Linked DNA regions of Nitrosospira lacus. The protein of the gene in region 2 interacts with the protein of the main gene of each other region in a pairwise test. Links are inferred from orthologs where the notes say so. Each region holds a gene or a part of one and is shown on either strand. Other genes may lie near its edges. The genes, in order: mrdA and EBAPG3_RS13405.

Region 1 (8,421 bases), 2.1 Mb from region 2 along the record:
TCGCAGCGAAAGGCATTCCGGTTTTTGCCTACAAGGGTGAGTCGCTGGATGATTATTGGGAATATACCCACCGCATCTTTGAGTGGTCCGGTGACGAGCAATCGAGTGCGAATGGTACGCCCAATATGATTCTGGACGACGGTGGCGATGCAACGCTGCTGATCATTCTTGGCAGCAGGGCGGAAAAAGACCCATCGGTCATCGCCCATCCAGCCAATGAAGAAGAGCATGCATTGTTCGCGGCAATCCGGAAAAGACTGGATACTCAGCCTGGCTGGTATTCCTGCAGACTTGCGAATATTCGTGGTGTAACGGAGGAAACGACTACCGGCGTTCACCGTTTATACGAAATGCAAAAGAAAGGGGAGCTGCCATTCCCGGCATTCAATGTCAACGACTCGGTTACCAAATCCAAGTTCGATAATCTTTACGGTTGCCGTGAGTCGCTGGTGGATGGCATCAAGCGTGCTACGGATGTGATGATTGCCGGCAAGATTGCACTGGTGTGTGGCTATGGCGACGTGGGCAAAGGCTGCGCCCAATCCTTGCGTGGTCTGGGAGCAACCGTGTGGATTACCGAGATCGATCCGATTTGCGCGCTGCAAGCGGCCATGGAAGGTTATCGTGTCGTCACCATGGATGAAGTTTGCGATCAGGCTGACATTTTCGTCACCGCTACCGGTAACCTGCGTGTCATTACCCATGATCACATGCTGAGAATGAAAGACCAGGCCATTGTCTGCAATATCGGCCATTTCGATTCTGAAATAGATATTGCCTCTGTCCAGAAATATCAATGGGAAAACATCAAGCCACAGGTGGATCATGTCATTTTCCCGTCAGGCCGGCGTATCATCGTACTGGCGCAGGGGCGTCTGGTGAATCTGGGTTGCGCCACCGGCCATCCCTCGTTTGTCATGTCCAGTTCATTCACCAACCAGGTGCTCGCGCAAATGGAGCTTTGGCAAAATGGCACCCGTTATGAAAAAAACGTGTATGTGCTGCCCAAGCATCTGGACGAGAAAGTGGCGCGTCTGCACATCAAGAAGCTGGGGGTCAAGCTCACCGCGCTTACCGATGAGCAGGCGAAGTATCTGAATCTGGATAAAAACGGACCCTATAAGCCGGCGATGTACCGGTACTGACATTCCAGGATCTCAGAGCGGCGGGGAGAGAAAGAGATGGCTAATTCTGTCGTATCTTTTCTGAGCCCCCGTAGTTGATGCCAGATGGAATCACAAAAAAGATTCGCTCCCACTTTCAGTTTCGAGTTTTTTCCACCGCAAACGCGCGAGGGGATAGAGAAATTGCGCGCTACGCGCAGACAATTGGCCCAACTTAACCCAAAATTCTTCTCAGTGACATTTGGCGCGGGCGGATCGACCCGGGACCGCACTTTGGAAACAGTGCTGGAAATTCAGGCGGAGGGCTATGCGGCCGCACCCCATCTTTCCTGCATCGGTTCAACCAGCGAAAATATTCGTTCCATGTTGCAAAAATACCACGATGGGGGTATTCGCCATATTGTCGCCCTGCGCGGCGATCTGCCTTCAGGTATGGCGCAGTGGGGGGAATTTCGTTACGCCGATGAACTGGTGAGATTTATCCGCAAGGAATTTGGTAGTGCGTTCCACATCGAAGTGGCTTCATATCCGGAATATCATCCTCAGGCGGGCTCGGCGCAGGACGATTTGCTGAACTTCAAACGGAAGGTGGAGGCTGGAGCGGATTCCGTCATCACCCAGTATTTCTACAATGCGGACGCCTACTTCAATTTCATTGAAGCGTGTGAAGCGATGGGAATCGGCGTTCCCATCGTGCCTGGCATCATGCCAATCAATAAATTCTCCCAGCTGGCAAGATTTTCAGATTCCTGTGGTGCGGAGATCCCGCGCTGGATCAGGAAAAAACTGGAAGGCTATGGAGATGACAGCGCATCAATACGCGCGTTTGGACTGGATGTCGTGACCGATTTATGTGACCGGCTGCTCAGCGCCGGTGCGCCGGGCCTGCATTTTTATACACTGAATTCGGCGGGATTGACGACCACCATTTGGCAACGACTGGGGTTGTAATTCGAAATAAGGCACAACCCATTTTTCCCTTTCTTGTGCAGGGAAAAATGGGTTTGTCCGGCCTGATTCAGCATCAGGCTACCGCTACAGCCTTTACCGGCGCGGCCTGCTGCGGCAGGGGATTGGCCGCATAGGCGTAGTGCGCCGCCGCCTCGGCCGTACCGTACTCAATCTTCTTGCCCATATCAGAGAATACTGTCTCCAGTGCGTTCAGACATAGCATCACGTTTTCCATTTTGCTCGAATAACCCATCAGGCCGAAACGCCAGATCTTCCCGGCGAGGTCACCCAGCCCCGCACCGATCTCCAGGCTGTAGTCTGCAAGCAGCCTGCGGCGCACTTCCTTCTCGTCTATGCCTTCCGGCACGTAGACCGAATTAAGCTGCGGCAGGCGAGATTTCTCCTCCACCAGGTACTCAATACCGAGCGTCTCCAGCCCCGCTTTCAGCGCCGTGTGGTTGCGCTGGTGGCGTGCCCAGGAATGTTCCAGCCCTTCCTCATACAGCATGAACAGGGCCTCGTGCAATGCATATAGAGCATTGGTGGGGGCAGTGTGGTGGTAGGTACGGGTGGTTCCCCAGTAACCGAGCAGCAGGTTCAAATCCATGAACCAGCTTTGTACTTTTCCTTTGCGATTCTTGACCAGTTCCACCACACGCTCCGAAAAGCTTATTGGGGACAGACCCGGTGGACATGACAAGCATTTCTGGCTGCCGGAATAAATCGCGTCGATCTTCCATTCGTCAACCTTGAGAGGGGAGCCGCCCAGCGAGGTGACGGTATCCACAATGGTGAGACAATTATGGCGATGCGCGATTTCGCATAGTAATTTTGCGTCCGACAGAGCGCCGGTGGACGTCTCGGCATGGACGAAAGCAACGACCTTCGCATCAGGATTCTGTTTCAATGCATCTTCCACTTTTTGTGGATCAACCGGCGCACCCCATTTATCCTCCACCACCACTGCGATACCGCCGCAGCGTTGCACGTTCTCGATCATGCGCCCGCCAAACACGCCATTGCGGCACACAATTACCTTATCGCCCGGACTGACCATGTTGACGAAACACATTTCCATCCCGACCGACCCCGGACCGGAAACCGGAAAGGTCAGCAGATTGGAGGTCTGGAAGGCATAGCGCAGCAGGCTTTTCAACTCCTCCATCATATCCGTGAATACAGGATCAAGGTGGCCCAGCGTCGGGCGGGCCATGGCGGATAAAACGCGCGGGTGGGTATCCGACGGCCCCGGTCCCATCAAGACACGCTGCGGGGGATAAAACGTACCGATCTTTTTGGTGGGGTAGAAGTTCTTGGTAGTCATGGTTGATCCTGAATGTAGTGGACTGATTAACTTAACGGAAGGTCCGATTCTATCAAGTGACGGGGGAATTGGCTATTAGTGAAAGTGCACGTGAGCTGTAACCGGTGGAAAATGACAGCTGCCGCGCTGGCGCTGACACGCGTATAGGCGCAAAGTCGATGCGCGCATAGATCAATTCTTGCCAGAGCGGCTAGAGATCGTACTTTGTTCCGTCTTTGGGAAATGAATATTGCATAGTTGCGTCAGGCAGCCAGCCTCGTGAAAGGGCGGCAAGGAATCAGGCTAGCCTCAATACTCACTACTAACGGACCAGCACCATCGGCTTGATGGAAAGCACTTGAGCGATTTTATCGGCTGCCTGCCGGGCTACAGCGTGATCGGGATAAGGTCCGGCGTGAACCTTGAATAAGCCATCTTTCGAAACAATGCCAAGGATAGGGGTCAATGAAGGAAGTTCTGACCGCATGTGAGCGAGGAAATTATCCGCATTATCGTAGGCGCTGAATGCGCCCAATTGCAGGTAGACCCCGCTTGTACCCGTGGGAACCTGCGCATCGGCAACGTCGCGAACGGATGCGCCGGATGGCAACGTGGGCGAATAGGCTGCTTCGATTAAATCCGGCTTGGCTTCTTCATTTTGCGGCTCTACGCCAACCGGACGCTGGGCTGTTTTTTCCCGACTGGCAGCAGCTGAAGGGGAAGATGCGGGGGCTGGTGTAGAAGCCGGTGCAGGGTTAAAGATGGGGACCGAATTCGCTACTAGGGCAGGTGCCGCTGCAACCTGCATGGAGGCTCCTGTGCCCGGCAGGATGCTTTCCACTTCCACCCAGGCACTGCCACCATCCAGCACACCGAGTTTGTGGGCTGCGGTATAGGAAAGATCGATCAGGCGGTCAGAATGAAATGGTCCACGGTCGTTGACGCGCACGATCACGGATTTTCCATTCTGGATGTTGGTGACGCGGGCATAGCTGGGTAATGGCAGCGTGGTATGGGCGGCGGTCATGGTGTACATATCGTAGACTTCGCCGGATGCTGTTTTCTGTCCGTGGTAACGGCGGCCATACCAGGAAGCTACCCCGCGTTCCCGGTAAGATTCCAGGGTGGTCATCGGCGTGTAGGATTTTCCCAGCGCGACATAAGGCCGCATGTTGGCCTGGCGCAGGGGTTCATGCCGCGGAACAGCGTCGAGGATGGAAGCAAGGTCAGCCGGCGGGTTGTCGCCGGGCCCGTCATCCAGATAATAACCGCCCTTTTTTGCCGCAATAGCCGGCTTTACCGATGCGGCGGAAGGTGTTTTGCCCATGTTATCGCGTTTCAGGACACTGCCGCAGCCCGCGATAAAAACTACCATGGCTGCCGCGATGATCCTTAGAACCTGTACTCGCCCTGTCACTTTTTTGCTTGATTCCTTCAAGTCCGGCAGACTGCCAGAATAGTGGATGAGACGCTTCTTGATCCCGAATCAATCTTCCTTACGTTTTTACCAGTTTAGGATGCGTCTGTATGCTCATCAAAATACCAAATCCCAGCAGCATTGTCACCATTGACGTGCCGCCGTAGCTGATCAGCGGCAGCGGTACGCCCACCACGGGCAGAATACCGATAACCATGCCGATGTTGACGAAAATATAAGTGAAGAAAGTCAGCGTGATCGAGCCGGCGATAAGCCGGGTAAACTGGGTCGAGGCATTGGCGGCAATAATCATGCCGCGGCCGATTACCATCAGGTATAGCAGCAACAGTAATGAATTGCCGACCAATCCGAATTCCTCCGAGAACACTGCGAAGATGAAATCGGTGCTTTTCTCCGGAAGGAAATCGAGATGGGTTTGGGTCCCATTTTGCCAGCCTTTGCCGAGGACACCACCGGATCCTATGGCAATAGTGGACTGGATCGTGTGATAGCCGGCCCCCAGCGCATCCTGTGTCGGATCAAGCAGCGTCATGACACGCCGGCGCTGATAATCGTGCATCATCGACCACAGGATTGGCAGACTGCCAGCTCCGGCGATCAGCAGTGCGGCCATGATGCGCCACGACAGCCCGGTGAGAAACAGAACGTAGAAACCGCTGGATGCAATCAGCAATGCGGTGCCTAAGTCCGGCTGCCGCATGATCATCACGACCGGAATCAGGAGCAGCAACGTGGCGACTGCGTAGTCCCTGAGCCGCAGAGTGGCCTCATGCTTGTCAAAATACCACGCCATCATCAGCGGCACAGCTATTTTCATCAACTCGGAAGGCTGGATACGCGTCACACCAATGTTCAGCCAGCGTCGCGCACCGTTGTTGATTTCACCGAACAGCGCCACGCCGAGCAACAGGAAAAGACCGGCTACGTATATCGGGAGGGCGATACGCATGATATGCTGCAACGGGATATTCGCAATCAGCCACATGATGCCAAGCGCCACCAGCATGTTGATCGCCTGATTAGTGACACGACTCAGGTTTGCGTCGGTGGCGCTATACAGCGTGGCCAGGCCAGTCAGCATCAGCAGCAGAATTCCGCTCAGCAGAAACCCATCCACATAGCGCGTGAGGTAGTGCCATAAGCGCAAGGGCTTAATCATGCGCACCCTCCTCGTCTTCAGGGATGGCCTTTGCCGCGGCTTCTGCGGGCAACTTGCCAAGCAGATGATAGTCCATTACCAGCCTGGCGACCGGTGCGGCGGTAGCGCCGCCGTGACCGCCATTTTCCACCAGCACCGCCAGCGCTATTCTGGGGTTTTCCGTGGGCGCGTAGGCAACGAACAGCGCATGGTCGCGATGGCGTTCCTGAACCTTGCTCTCCACATATTTTTCTCCTTGCTTCATGCCGACCACTTGCGACGTACCCGTCTTCCCCGCGAAGGTATAGGCGGCATCCGCACCGGCGAGCGCCGCGGTGCCGCCAGGCCGGGTTACCGCTATCAGCGCGTTTTGAACGTGCGTCAGATTAACGGGGTTGAGATTGAGCGTGTATAGAGGTTGCGTCACGATTTCGCGCACTTCCCCATTCCTGCTATTGTGAACCTGCTTTACCAGGTGCGGGCGGAAGGCGGCACCCTTGCTGGCAAGGATGGCGGTCGCGAAAGCCAGTTGCAGGGGTGTAGTCAGATTGTAGCCTTGCCCGATACCCACGGAAATGGTGTCACCCGCGTACCATTTCTGCTTGTATCGCTTCATTTTCCATTCTTGCGAGGGCAACAGGCCACTGGCTTCGCCCTCGATATCGATCCCGGTTTTTTTTCCTAGCCCGAATTGGCCGGTAAAGTTGAAAATGTTGTCTATACCGAGGTCATTGGCCAGCCCGTAATAATAAGTGTCGCACGACACGACCAGAGATTTATGCAGATCCACATAGCCATGGCCACCCGCTTTCCAGTCACGGAAGCGGTGGGTGCTGCCAGGCAGGCTGAAGTATCCGGGATCACTGATTCCTTGCTGAGGCGTGCGTTTCTTCAGCTCCAGGCCGGCCAGCGCCATGAATGGTTTGAATGTGGAACCCGGTGGATATAATCCGCGCAAAGCGCGGTTGTTCAGCGGCCTGTCGATGGAGTTATTCAGCAAATCCCAGTTCTCCGAGTCGATACCATCGACAAACAGATTGGGATCGAAGCCCGGCTTGCTGACGAATGCCAGTACATCGCCGGTAGCGGGGTCAATGGCTACCAGCGCGCCGCGCCGGTCTCCAAACGCCTTTTCCGCAACCTCCTGCAACTTGATATCGATCGACAACGTCAGATTATTGCCTGAGATTGGCGGGGTACGGGATATTACTCTTATTACCCGGCCGGCCGCGTCAGTTTCCATTTCCTCGAAGCCGGTGATACCGTGCAACTCCTTCTCGTAGCTTTGTTCGATGCCGATCTTGCCCATATACAGCGAGCCGCGATAGTTGGCCAGGTTTTCGTTGGCCTCCAGCTGTTCCAGATCTTTATCGTTGATGCGGCCAATATAACCCACCACATGTGACGCAATTTCCCCTTTCGGGTACTGGCGGAACAAGCGCGCTTTAATTTCCACTCCAGGAAAACGATAGCGATGGGCGGCGAAGCGCGCCACTTCCACATCCGATAAACGAGTGCGAATGGGCAGGCTTTCAAATCGCTTGCTCTCGTCCATCAGTTTCTTGAAACGCTTGCGGTCTCGGGCTGCTATCTCGATTACAGTGGATAATTCATTGATGAGAGCTTCCAGATTGGTTACCTTGCTTGGCACGATTTCGAGCGTATAGGCCGAGTAGTTATGTGCCAGCACTTCGCCATTACGGTCGAAAATCAGTCCCCGGTTAGGTACGATGGGTGCAATGGATATCCGGTTAGCTTCCGCCAGCGTGTGATAGTGGTCGCGTTGCGATACCTGCAAGTAAAAGAATCGGGAAAATAGCAGAAGGAACAGCAGCAGCACGAACACGGCGCCAATGGCCAGCCGTACCCGGAAATGATGCAGTTCGCGGGGGTGATTACGAAGCTCTACCGTTCGCTTCATAACGCATTGGAATCAGACTTGGGCCTCTGGGGTATTCTCAATATCAATGACAGTAGCGGCCACAACATAATGCCGGTAGCGCTGGCAAGAAAAAAATCCCAACCGGGAAAATCCGCCCCATCCAGTAGCCAGGTCAGAAGCACGACAAACTGCCCCATGAGCAATATCAGTCCCATCTGGGGAGCCTGCTTCAGCAGACCAAAATTATACAAGCGCCGCTGGAATAGCAACGCGGCAAAAGCCATGATGCTGTATGCCAGGGCATGCTGGCCGAATGTCCCGGCATTGCCGATATCCATTAACAAGCCCATGCCAAAGGCGGTACTCATACCAACCCGCTGCGGTTGATTGATACACCAGTAAAGAATCGTCAGCGCGGTGAAATCAGGCCAGAACGTCAGCAACGCATCCTTTAACGGTAACAGGTTCAGCAGCAGCGCCAGCATCAGGCTAAGAAAGATGAATGAACCTTTAACAGGCCGCAGAATTTCCTGCCTGGGATGATCAGCGAACGCCAACTTTTTCTCGCTTCTTGCCCTCCGGCTT
Region 2 (8,429 bases):
GGTGCCTTCCATTCTGGCGTGACGATTGCCCGCAGGCTGGATGTCTCGCGCGCAAGCATTTCCAATGCGCTTCGCGACCTGGACGAAGTTGGCCTGACCGTGCATAAGGTGCATGGTCGCGGTTATCGTCTGCCTGACCCGGTGCATTGGTTGGAGCGGGGCACTATTTTGAGACATCTTGGCGAGGAAGCACGCAATTTTAATCTGGAAGTACTGGACACCGTCGAATCCACCAATAGCCTGTTAGCACAAAAAGCTGCGATGGTATCGGAATCCGGTAACGCCAATATTCATGTGATCGCTGCCGAGTTGCAAACGCGCGGGCGCGGGCGGCGCGGGCGGCAATGGCATTCCGGTCTGGGTGATGGCCTTACTTTTTCCCTGCTGTGGCGGTTCCAGCAAGGCGCGAGTTTTCTGTCGGGTTTGAGCCTTGCGGTCGGAGTGGCTATCATACGCGCGCTAAAATCGGCAGGAATTAAAGATGCGGTGCTGAAGTGGCCGAATGACGTGATGGTCAGCCTCTGCAAACTGGCGGGAACACTGATCGAATTGCAGGGAGACATGTTCGGTCCTACCGTTGCGGTGATTGGTGTCGGCATGAACCTGAAATTGCCGGATAACATACAGGCGCGTATAGATCAGGGTGCAACGGATGTGTTTTCCATCACTGGTGAAATGCCTGACCGCAATAAATTGCTGGGTGTACTATTGATTGAGCTCATAACGATGTTACGGGAATTCGAGTATCGGGGCTTTGCCCCGTTTCAAAAAGAATGGGTGGATCACCATGTATGTGAAAATAAATCCGTCACACTCAGCCTTCCCGATGGCTCAAGCCAGGAGGGCGTGGTCCAAGGCATAGCGACTGACGGATCGCTGCTGCTGCGGACCGAGGCAGGAATTCATGGCTACAGCAGTGGTGAGATCATGCTGTGCAGGATGATATAACCATCCTGCCCAACCGCCGGAATTAGGATAATATGACAACCCCTTCACCCCTTCTGCTGATTGTTGATTCGGGCAACACCCATGTCAAGTGGGGGCTGCACGATGGCAGCAGCTGGCTGAAACTGGGAGTGGCGGCACAAACCGAAAAGGCGCTGCTGGAGCGGGAATGGCAAGACCTGCGGGAGCCCGCGCGTATCGTGGTATCCCATGTTGCCGGTACGGGTGCGAAGGCGGATCTATCCGAGCTGTTTTCCCGCTGGAGGATCGAACCACAATGGATTACCGCCGTTGCCTACCAGTGTGGCGTGCGCAACTACTACGCCGATCCTGCACAGCTCGGCAGCGACCGCTGGGCGGCACTGGTTGCGGCGTGGGAATTACAACGGCAGGGCTGTCTGGTGGTGGATGCCGGCACCGCCATGACCGTTGACGCGCTTTCCGATACAGGGGAGTTTCTCGGCGGCGTCATCATCCCAGGTATTGATATGATGCAAAGCGTATTGGTGGAACATACCGCATTGCTACAACCTGGAGAAGGCAGGTTCTGCGACTATCCTGACAGTACCGCCGACGCCATATTCAGCGGTGCGGTGCATGCGCTCGCAGGGGCGGTGGAGCGCATGGCCGCTTTACTCACCGCCACTCTCGGTCATGTGCCTGACTGCATCCTTTGTGGCGGAGCGGCGTGGCAGTTGCAATCCCGACTTAACCTGAATGTCAGCGTGATGGAAAATCTGGTTCTGGAAGGCCTGATATTGATTGCCCGGGATAGCATGGATGCCGCTACCGGCGCTATAAAATGCATCCCTGATTATAAGTGAGGCAGTCAGGCGTTCATTTTTTTGCCATTGCGGCTAATCTGGAGTTATATGTCCGTTTTTCAGCACACAACTTTCTATACCACTGTCAACCAGCTGTGGCAGTTGCCCCCGCCGGATGGAGTGGAGATAGCCTTTGCCGGGCGCTCCAACGCAGGCAAGTCCAGCGCTATCAACTCGCTTACCAATCGCGCCCGCCTTGCTTTCGTCAGCAAAACGCCGGGACGTACGCAGCACATAAATTTTTTTCAATTGGGAAGCGGTCGTTTTCTGGTTGATCTTCCTGGCTACGGCTATGCTAAAGTACCCGCTGAAATTCGCCAGCACTGGGAGCATCTGCTCAGTACTTATCTTCAGACTCGCGAATCCCTCCATGGCATGGTACTGATCATGGACGTGCGGCATCCCTTGACCCCGCTCGACCGGCAAATGCTGAACTGGTTTGCATCAACGGGAAAACCGGTACATGTGCTGCTGACCAAGTCGGACAAGCTGAGCAGGCAGCAGGCTGCGAAAATACTCAAGGATGTATTGTTGTTCTTGCGCGAAACATATCCGCAATGTAGCGTACAATTATTTTCCAGTATGACCCGGGAAGGAGTCGAAGAGGCTGCTGCCTTGCTGGGTACTTGGCTTGGACTGGATACAAATCTGATTCAGGAATTAAATTCTGCGCAAAGCCAGAGAACGAAAATAAAAAGCCCCCGGTTAAAGGGGAATAAAACCGGGGGCAAACTACCTTAATAGGGATTAAGGTACCCGCTCAGGGAGGAAAAGCGGGAGACAATTAAACACCGTCTGCTAATAAGATAGAAAATTTGGGTACAAGTTCCCCATATTTAATTTTTTATCTGATTTATTATTTTTTTAGGTTGATCATGTCAGTATTTAGCCGGTTTCCACAGAAAAGAATGCGCCGCATGCGCCGCGATGAATTCTCCCGCCGTCTGATGCGTGAGAATCACCTGCGCCCGGATGATCTTATTTACCCTGTATTTGTACTGGATGGAGAGAAACAGGAGGAAACCGTAGCTTCAATGCCGGGAGTGGTAAGGCAAAGTCTGGATCTGCTCATGTACCGGGCGGAAAAGTGTCTGCAACTCGGTATACCGGCGATGGCTATTTTTCCCGTGATCGAGCCTGGTCTGAAGAGCCTTACCGCCGCCGAGGCCGTCAATCCAATGGGACTCGTACCCCGCGTTGTAGGTGAGCTGAAGAAACGCTTTCCTGAGCTCGGTATTATCACCGACGTGGCGCTCGATCCTTATACCAGTCATGGCCAGGATGGGTTGATCGATGCCAACGGCTATGTAATGAATGAGGAAACTGTGACCGTATTGGCGCAGCAGGCGCTGACGCATGCCCAAGCCGGTGCGGACATCGTTGCGCCTTCCGACATGATGGATGGCCGCATCGGCGCAATCCGATCCGCGCTTGAAAGCCGTAAGTGCATTCACACCCGCATTCTTGCTTACTCGGCAAAATATGCCTCCAGTTTCTATGGCCCGTTTCGCGATGCGGTGGGCTCGGCCGCCAACCTGGGTACGGGAAATAAATACACTTATCAGATGGACCCGGCCAATTCAGACGAGGCGCTTTGGGAAGTAGGGCTGGATTTGGAAGAAGGGGCCGATATGGTGATGGTAAAACCTGGTTTGCCCTATCTCGATATTGTCCGGCGAGTCAAGGACCAATTCGGCGCGCCCACTTTTGTCTATCAGGTCAGTGGAGAATACGCCATGCTCAAGGCTGCCGCACAAAACGGCTGGCTGGATGAAAAAACCTGCGTTCTGGAATCCCTGCTGGCCTTCAAGCGAGCGGGCGCGGATGGCATACTGACCTACTACGCGATGGATGTGGCGGGATGGCTCAAGCAGAGAGAGTAATTGCGGGAAAACAGGCAACTGGAAGCGTGCCGCAATGCTTAAGTTTAATGAGCGAGGAATTCTTTTATTACGTCCTCGGCAGACTTGATCGCTTCATCCACCACATTCACACTATCCGCTTCCGGTGGTAACTGCTCCTCCAGGAAATACTCCGTCATCGTACCTCCCGCTTCTCTCAAGCCGGTCACGGGATTGATTTTAGCTGTGGCAATGCCTGGCGGAGGCGTATAAGCCGCCATTGGAACACCTTTTAACGCCCTGGCCATATAATTCATCCATATGGGCAAAGCGGCGTGGCTCCCCGTTTCTTTATTACCCAGCGGTCTGGGTGTATCGAAGCCGATCCAGGCGATCGCGACCAGATCGGCCTGATAACCACAAAACCACGCGTCGACGTGATTATTGGTAGTACCTGTTTTCCCTGCGAGGTCGGTGCGGCCCAGCTGTTTTGCTTTGGTCGCGGTGCCTCGCTGGATCACATCCTGCATCATGCTGGTCATAAGAAAAGCGTTGCGTGGATCGATGATCTGTTTTGCTTTTTCCACCGCTAATGCCGGTTCCGATTGTTCCAGTATGTTGCCTTTCACGTCCTCGATGCGTTTAATGAAATAGGGCGCGACGCGGAAACCTCCATTGGCGAATGCTGCGTATCCCACCGCCATTTGCATTGGTGTGACCGATCCGGCACCCAACGCCATCGGCAAATAGGGAGGATGCTGCTTGGGGTCAAAGCCAAAGCGGGCGACGTAATCCTGTGCATACTGGACACCAATCGCCTGGAGAATACGAATCGACACCAGATTCTTGGATTTGGCAAGCCCTTCGCGCATGCGTAATGGACCCTCGAAATTGCCGTCGAAATTTCTCGGTTCCCAGTCCTCGCTTCCTGTTTCCGCGGCGGTAAAGAAGAGCGGCGCATCATTGATGACGGTCGCTGGCGTAAAACCCTTTTCAAGGGAGGCGGAATAGATGAAAGGTTTGAAGCTGGAACCCGGTTGGCGCCACGCCTGTGTGACATGGTTGAATTGATTTCGATTGAAATCAAACCCGCCCACCATGGCGCGAATCGCTCCATCTCGCGAATTTATTGAAACCAGCGAGGCTTCGACCTGGGGAAGTTGCACAATTTGCCACCCACCCTTTTCGTTCTTCCATATGCGGATCAGGGAACCCCTACGGATATTCTGCGGCTTGGAGCCAGCCTTGCCGGTAAGAAATCTCTCTGCAAACTTGAGACCATCACCGGTAATTTCGATGATTTCTCCACCCCTGCGGTATACCTTGACAAATTTTGGGTCAGCAGCCAGAACTACGGCAGCGTGAATATCGCCGCTGTCGGATACCTCCTGGAGCGCGTCTTCCAGTATTTCCTCCCGCTCGGAACCATTTCTGGTTAGGTCAATAACTGCCTCGGGGCCGCGGTAGCCATGGCGCCTGTCATAATCCATCACGCCCTGGCGCACGGCCTTATAGGCGGCTTCCTGATCCAGTTTTTTCAGCGTCGTATAGACTTTGTAACCTTTGGTGTAGGTATCCTCCTGATAGCGTTCGTACATCGCCTGGCGCGCCATTTCCGCCACATAATCGGCGCGCATGGTGAATTCCTGCAAGTCGCGCTTGACATGCATCGGCTGTTTTTCCGCTTCCTTGAATTCCTGATTGGAGATATAGCCCAGATCGTGCATGCGCCGGAGTACGTAAAGCTGCCGTGCTTTTGCGCGCTTGATGTTGACCACCGGGTTGAAGCGAGAGGGTGCTTTGGGAAGACCCGCAAGCATAGCCGCTTCAGCGAGATTGATGTCATTCAGGGTTTTGCCAAAATAGACCTGTGCCGCCGCGCCGAAACCATAGGCACGTTGCCCGAGATAAATCTGGTTGAAGTAAAGTTCAAGAATTTCATCCTTGCTCAAACTGTGTTCGATCTTGAATGCAAGTAAAGCCTCGCTGAATTTCCGGGTCAGGGTTTTTTCCTTGGTCAGGAAAAAATTCCGTGCGACCTGCATGGTAATGGTGCTGGCCCCCTGGCGCACGCCGCCGGAAGCGAAATTGGAATAAGCAGCGCGCAGTATGCCAATGTAATCCACTCCGCCATGCTGGTAGAACCGGTCGTCCTCGGCTGCCAGGATCGCCTGTTTCAGGCGCTCTGGCGCCGCACTGATTTTAATCACCTGGCGGCGCTCTTCGCCAAATTCTCCGATCAGGAGACCTTCGTCACTGTAGACGCGCAAGGGAATTTTGGGACGGTAATCGGTTAATGCTTCAAGTGAAGGAAGTGTGGGAAAAGTGACCAGTGCCGCGAAGCCTACCAGTAGAATGCCAAGCAGACCTACCGCAAAAAATGCGGCGATCAGATAAACCCACCAGCGGGTTAGCATGTGGGCTGAATGTTGAAGGAGAGCGTCAAAATGAATATCCGGAATTATAAGGAGCCAATTTCAATCCTGAGCGGAAAAAGTATAAGGGTCGAAAGCGGCCGGCGGAATTGAAACTCTTCCATTGTGCTTATTTTTGATGTTGCCACAGTGAATGCGTGCAGTTATCCTGAAGCCGGTAGCTGGACAGAGTGAAGCGCAATCTATCCTGTAGCGGACTCATCCAAAAGTTAAAATCAGCTGATACCAAAATTTTCTGCCAATATCATGCTAAACCGGCTAATAAGTGGTCAACTGCCGGATGTGGGATTATAAAGTAATCGCTGAAAATAACACGTTACATATGGTTCTGGTTGCTGGCCCGAATGTTTCATAAATTCACACCTCCTCGCTGGTCTTTTGTTTCGTATGGAAATCCTGTTCAGGCGGGCTATGAAAACGACATCGTTCTTCCATGAAGTCTCCCTGAAAAACAGTATCCAGCGCAATCATCACGCGGATTTATGAACCATCCGTGCTAAAAATCGGGAGTCCGGCCTGGGCTCGCCGCTTATGGCGTAAAGGGAAATACGGCAGGATTTTTAGTCAAGGCGACCAGTACGATATAGAAAAAAACGAGTTGAGCGGCGATCCATGCAAAAATCTTCGCTTTGCGGGTTCTTCCGAATCTCAACGCCATCATGCCGAGTCCGATATAAAGCAGCAGGCCCGTGACTTTGGCGGTCAGCCATGCGTTATTTACCGGATTCTGGTCAATCATGATGGCCAGTGCGATGGCGCTGGTCAGCAGCATGGTGTCCACTATGTGCGGCGTAATTTTTACCCAGCGTTGTTGCAACGCAGCGGATCCCTGCATCATCCACACGCCACGCAAGGAAAACAGCATGTAGCTGATGACTACGCTGGTGACATGAATCATTTTTAATGCCGCGTAGCTCATGTTATCCTGAATATGGCGGTTGATCACTCATTTGTCGGTTTAACACAATGACGTGTAATGATTTTCCGTCTCATTTGATCTTCACTTTTTTGGTGAGTCTGCTACCACGCCGCATTAGGATGACTCCCCGGGCAGCATCCAGCCGTGGCTACCCGCCACTGCTCCGGCGACGGCGATCAGACTCAAGCTTAGCATTATCCAATGCATGCGCCGCATCCGCGCGAAAGTCTTGCCTGCGTCGTGGTCCGCCGTATTATTAATCTGCCGGCGCAACACAAAGGGTTCAACCACGAATAGCATCAAGGTAAACATCACCCATACCAGGACCATGGCATGCATCCACCAGAAGCGCAATTCAGCGAAACGGCTCCATGCATTGAGTATATGCACCATGTAGAAGCCGCTCAAGCCGACGAGTAGTGTGGTGAAGCGCGCCTGGGGCGCGAAGCGGCTTTCGACACGGCTGAAAAATTCCTTGCGTTCAGATGCCGATTTCATTTGTGCCATAGCGGGAATCAATACGGTGGTGACCATCGCCACACCGCCTATCCACAACACCACACCCAGCACATGGAGCACTCTGGCAAATGCGAAATCATCCATAACAGGTAACTCCCCTACGTTGCTCGTTTGTCCCGCGTATCCCGCTTGCAGTGACACACTCCGCCTTGGACTCTGGTTCATCCACGGAATTCAATAGCGGCGATGCATCAACACCGATCCGTCCGGTAATCATCGTGCCGCCTGCTTCATCGCCTTTGTTATACGCATCGTTTCCACGCTCACTGTGGCCGCGTTTGAGCAAATCGATCACCTTTTCCTTGTAATCGGCAAAGCGATAAGTATCGAATTTCTCGCGAATGGTGGGGTCCTTGGATTTTCTTTCCTTGTATTGGTCGAGTACCCATTCCGGTGCGCAACGGTTGCCGAGTTTATAGTTCCAGGCGTCCGCCGGGACGCCACGCAGCATGGTTTCGGAGTCCAGTATGATGATGCATGTGCCGATACGGCCCGATTGCGCCTGATCAAATCAGATCAATCCAGTGCGTCGGCATTGAAGGCGTCACAGGCGGCGAGATCGGATTCGCCACAGGGGGGAAGTTGCGCTGCCAGATCGCGCAAGGCGGTGCGCAGACCTTCTTCCAGAACCGGATGGTAAAACGGCAGCCGCAACATGTCTCGCACCGTCAGTGAACGATCAATAGCCAGCGCCAACAGGTGTGCCATATGCTCGCCGGCGGGCGCACACATCTCGGCGCCGAGTAGCCGGCCGCTTTCCGGTTCCGCATAGAGGCGCATGATGCCCTTGTTGCGCTGACCGATGCGGGCACGGCCCTGGTGTTCGAAGCGCACTTCGCCCGATAGTATCTTTTTGCCATTGAGCGACTGGAAGCCGCTGCCTACTGTCGCAATGCCCGGATCGGCAAAGACTATTGCAAGCGGTGTCCGGCGTGTAAAATAAACT

The links.
Region 1: the proteins of EBAPG3_RS13405 (region 2) and mrdA interact in binary tests that used the Escherichia coli proteins (3 or more experiments, as listed by UniProt). The link is inferred for Nitrosospira lacus from one-to-one orthologs.

The regions. Positions count from the first base shown.
Region 1 is NZ_CP021106.3:826,263-834,683, forward strand. What follows is about bases 5,422-8,421. They hold mrdA (penicillin-binding protein 2), read right to left. Parts: upstream 7,876-8,421; coding sequence 5,968-7,875; downstream 5,422-5,967. Other genes in these bases: rodA (rod shape-determining protein RodA), read right to left, coding at 5,422-5,975; mreD (rod shape-determining protein MreD), read right to left, coding at 7,872-8,393; mreC (rod shape-determining protein MreC), read right to left, coding at 8,380-8,421. Also shown: ahcY (adenosylhomocysteinase), read left to right, coding at 1-1,145; metF (methylenetetrahydrofolate reductase [NAD(P)H]), read left to right, coding at 1,230-2,075; EBAPG3_RS03700 (pyridoxal-phosphate-dependent aminotransferase family protein), read right to left, coding at 2,149-3,399; EBAPG3_RS03705 (septal ring lytic transglycosylase RlpA family protein), read right to left, coding at 3,701-4,816; more of rodA, read right to left, coding at 4,875-5,421. UniProt on the Escherichia coli protein: Catalyzes cross-linking of the peptidoglycan cell wall. Responsible for the determination of the rod shape of the cell. Is probably required for lateral peptidoglycan synthesis and maintenance of the correct diameter during lateral and centripetal growth.
Region 2 is NZ_CP021106.3:2,934,651-2,943,079, reverse strand. Bases 3,363-6,370 are described here. They hold EBAPG3_RS13405 (penicillin-binding protein 1A), read right to left. Parts: upstream 6,028-6,370; coding sequence 3,697-6,027; downstream 3,363-3,696. Other genes in these bases: hemB (porphobilinogen synthase), read left to right, coding at 3,363-3,652. In the rest of the region: EBAPG3_RS13425 (biotin--[acetyl-CoA-carboxylase] ligase), read left to right, coding at 1-948; EBAPG3_RS13420 (type III pantothenate kinase), read left to right, coding at 981-1,769; yihA (ribosome biogenesis GTP-binding protein YihA/YsxC), read left to right, coding at 1,818-2,510; more of hemB, read left to right, coding at 2,645-3,362; EBAPG3_RS13400 (SirB2 family protein), read right to left, coding at 6,575-6,964; EBAPG3_RS13395 (hypothetical protein), read right to left, coding at 7,079-7,567; EBAPG3_RS15485 (type ISP restriction/modification enzyme), read right to left, coding at 7,560-7,934; EBAPG3_RS13385 (dihydrolipoyl dehydrogenase), read right to left, coding at 8,000-8,429. UniProt on the Escherichia coli protein: Cell wall formation. Synthesis of cross-linked peptidoglycan from the lipid intermediates.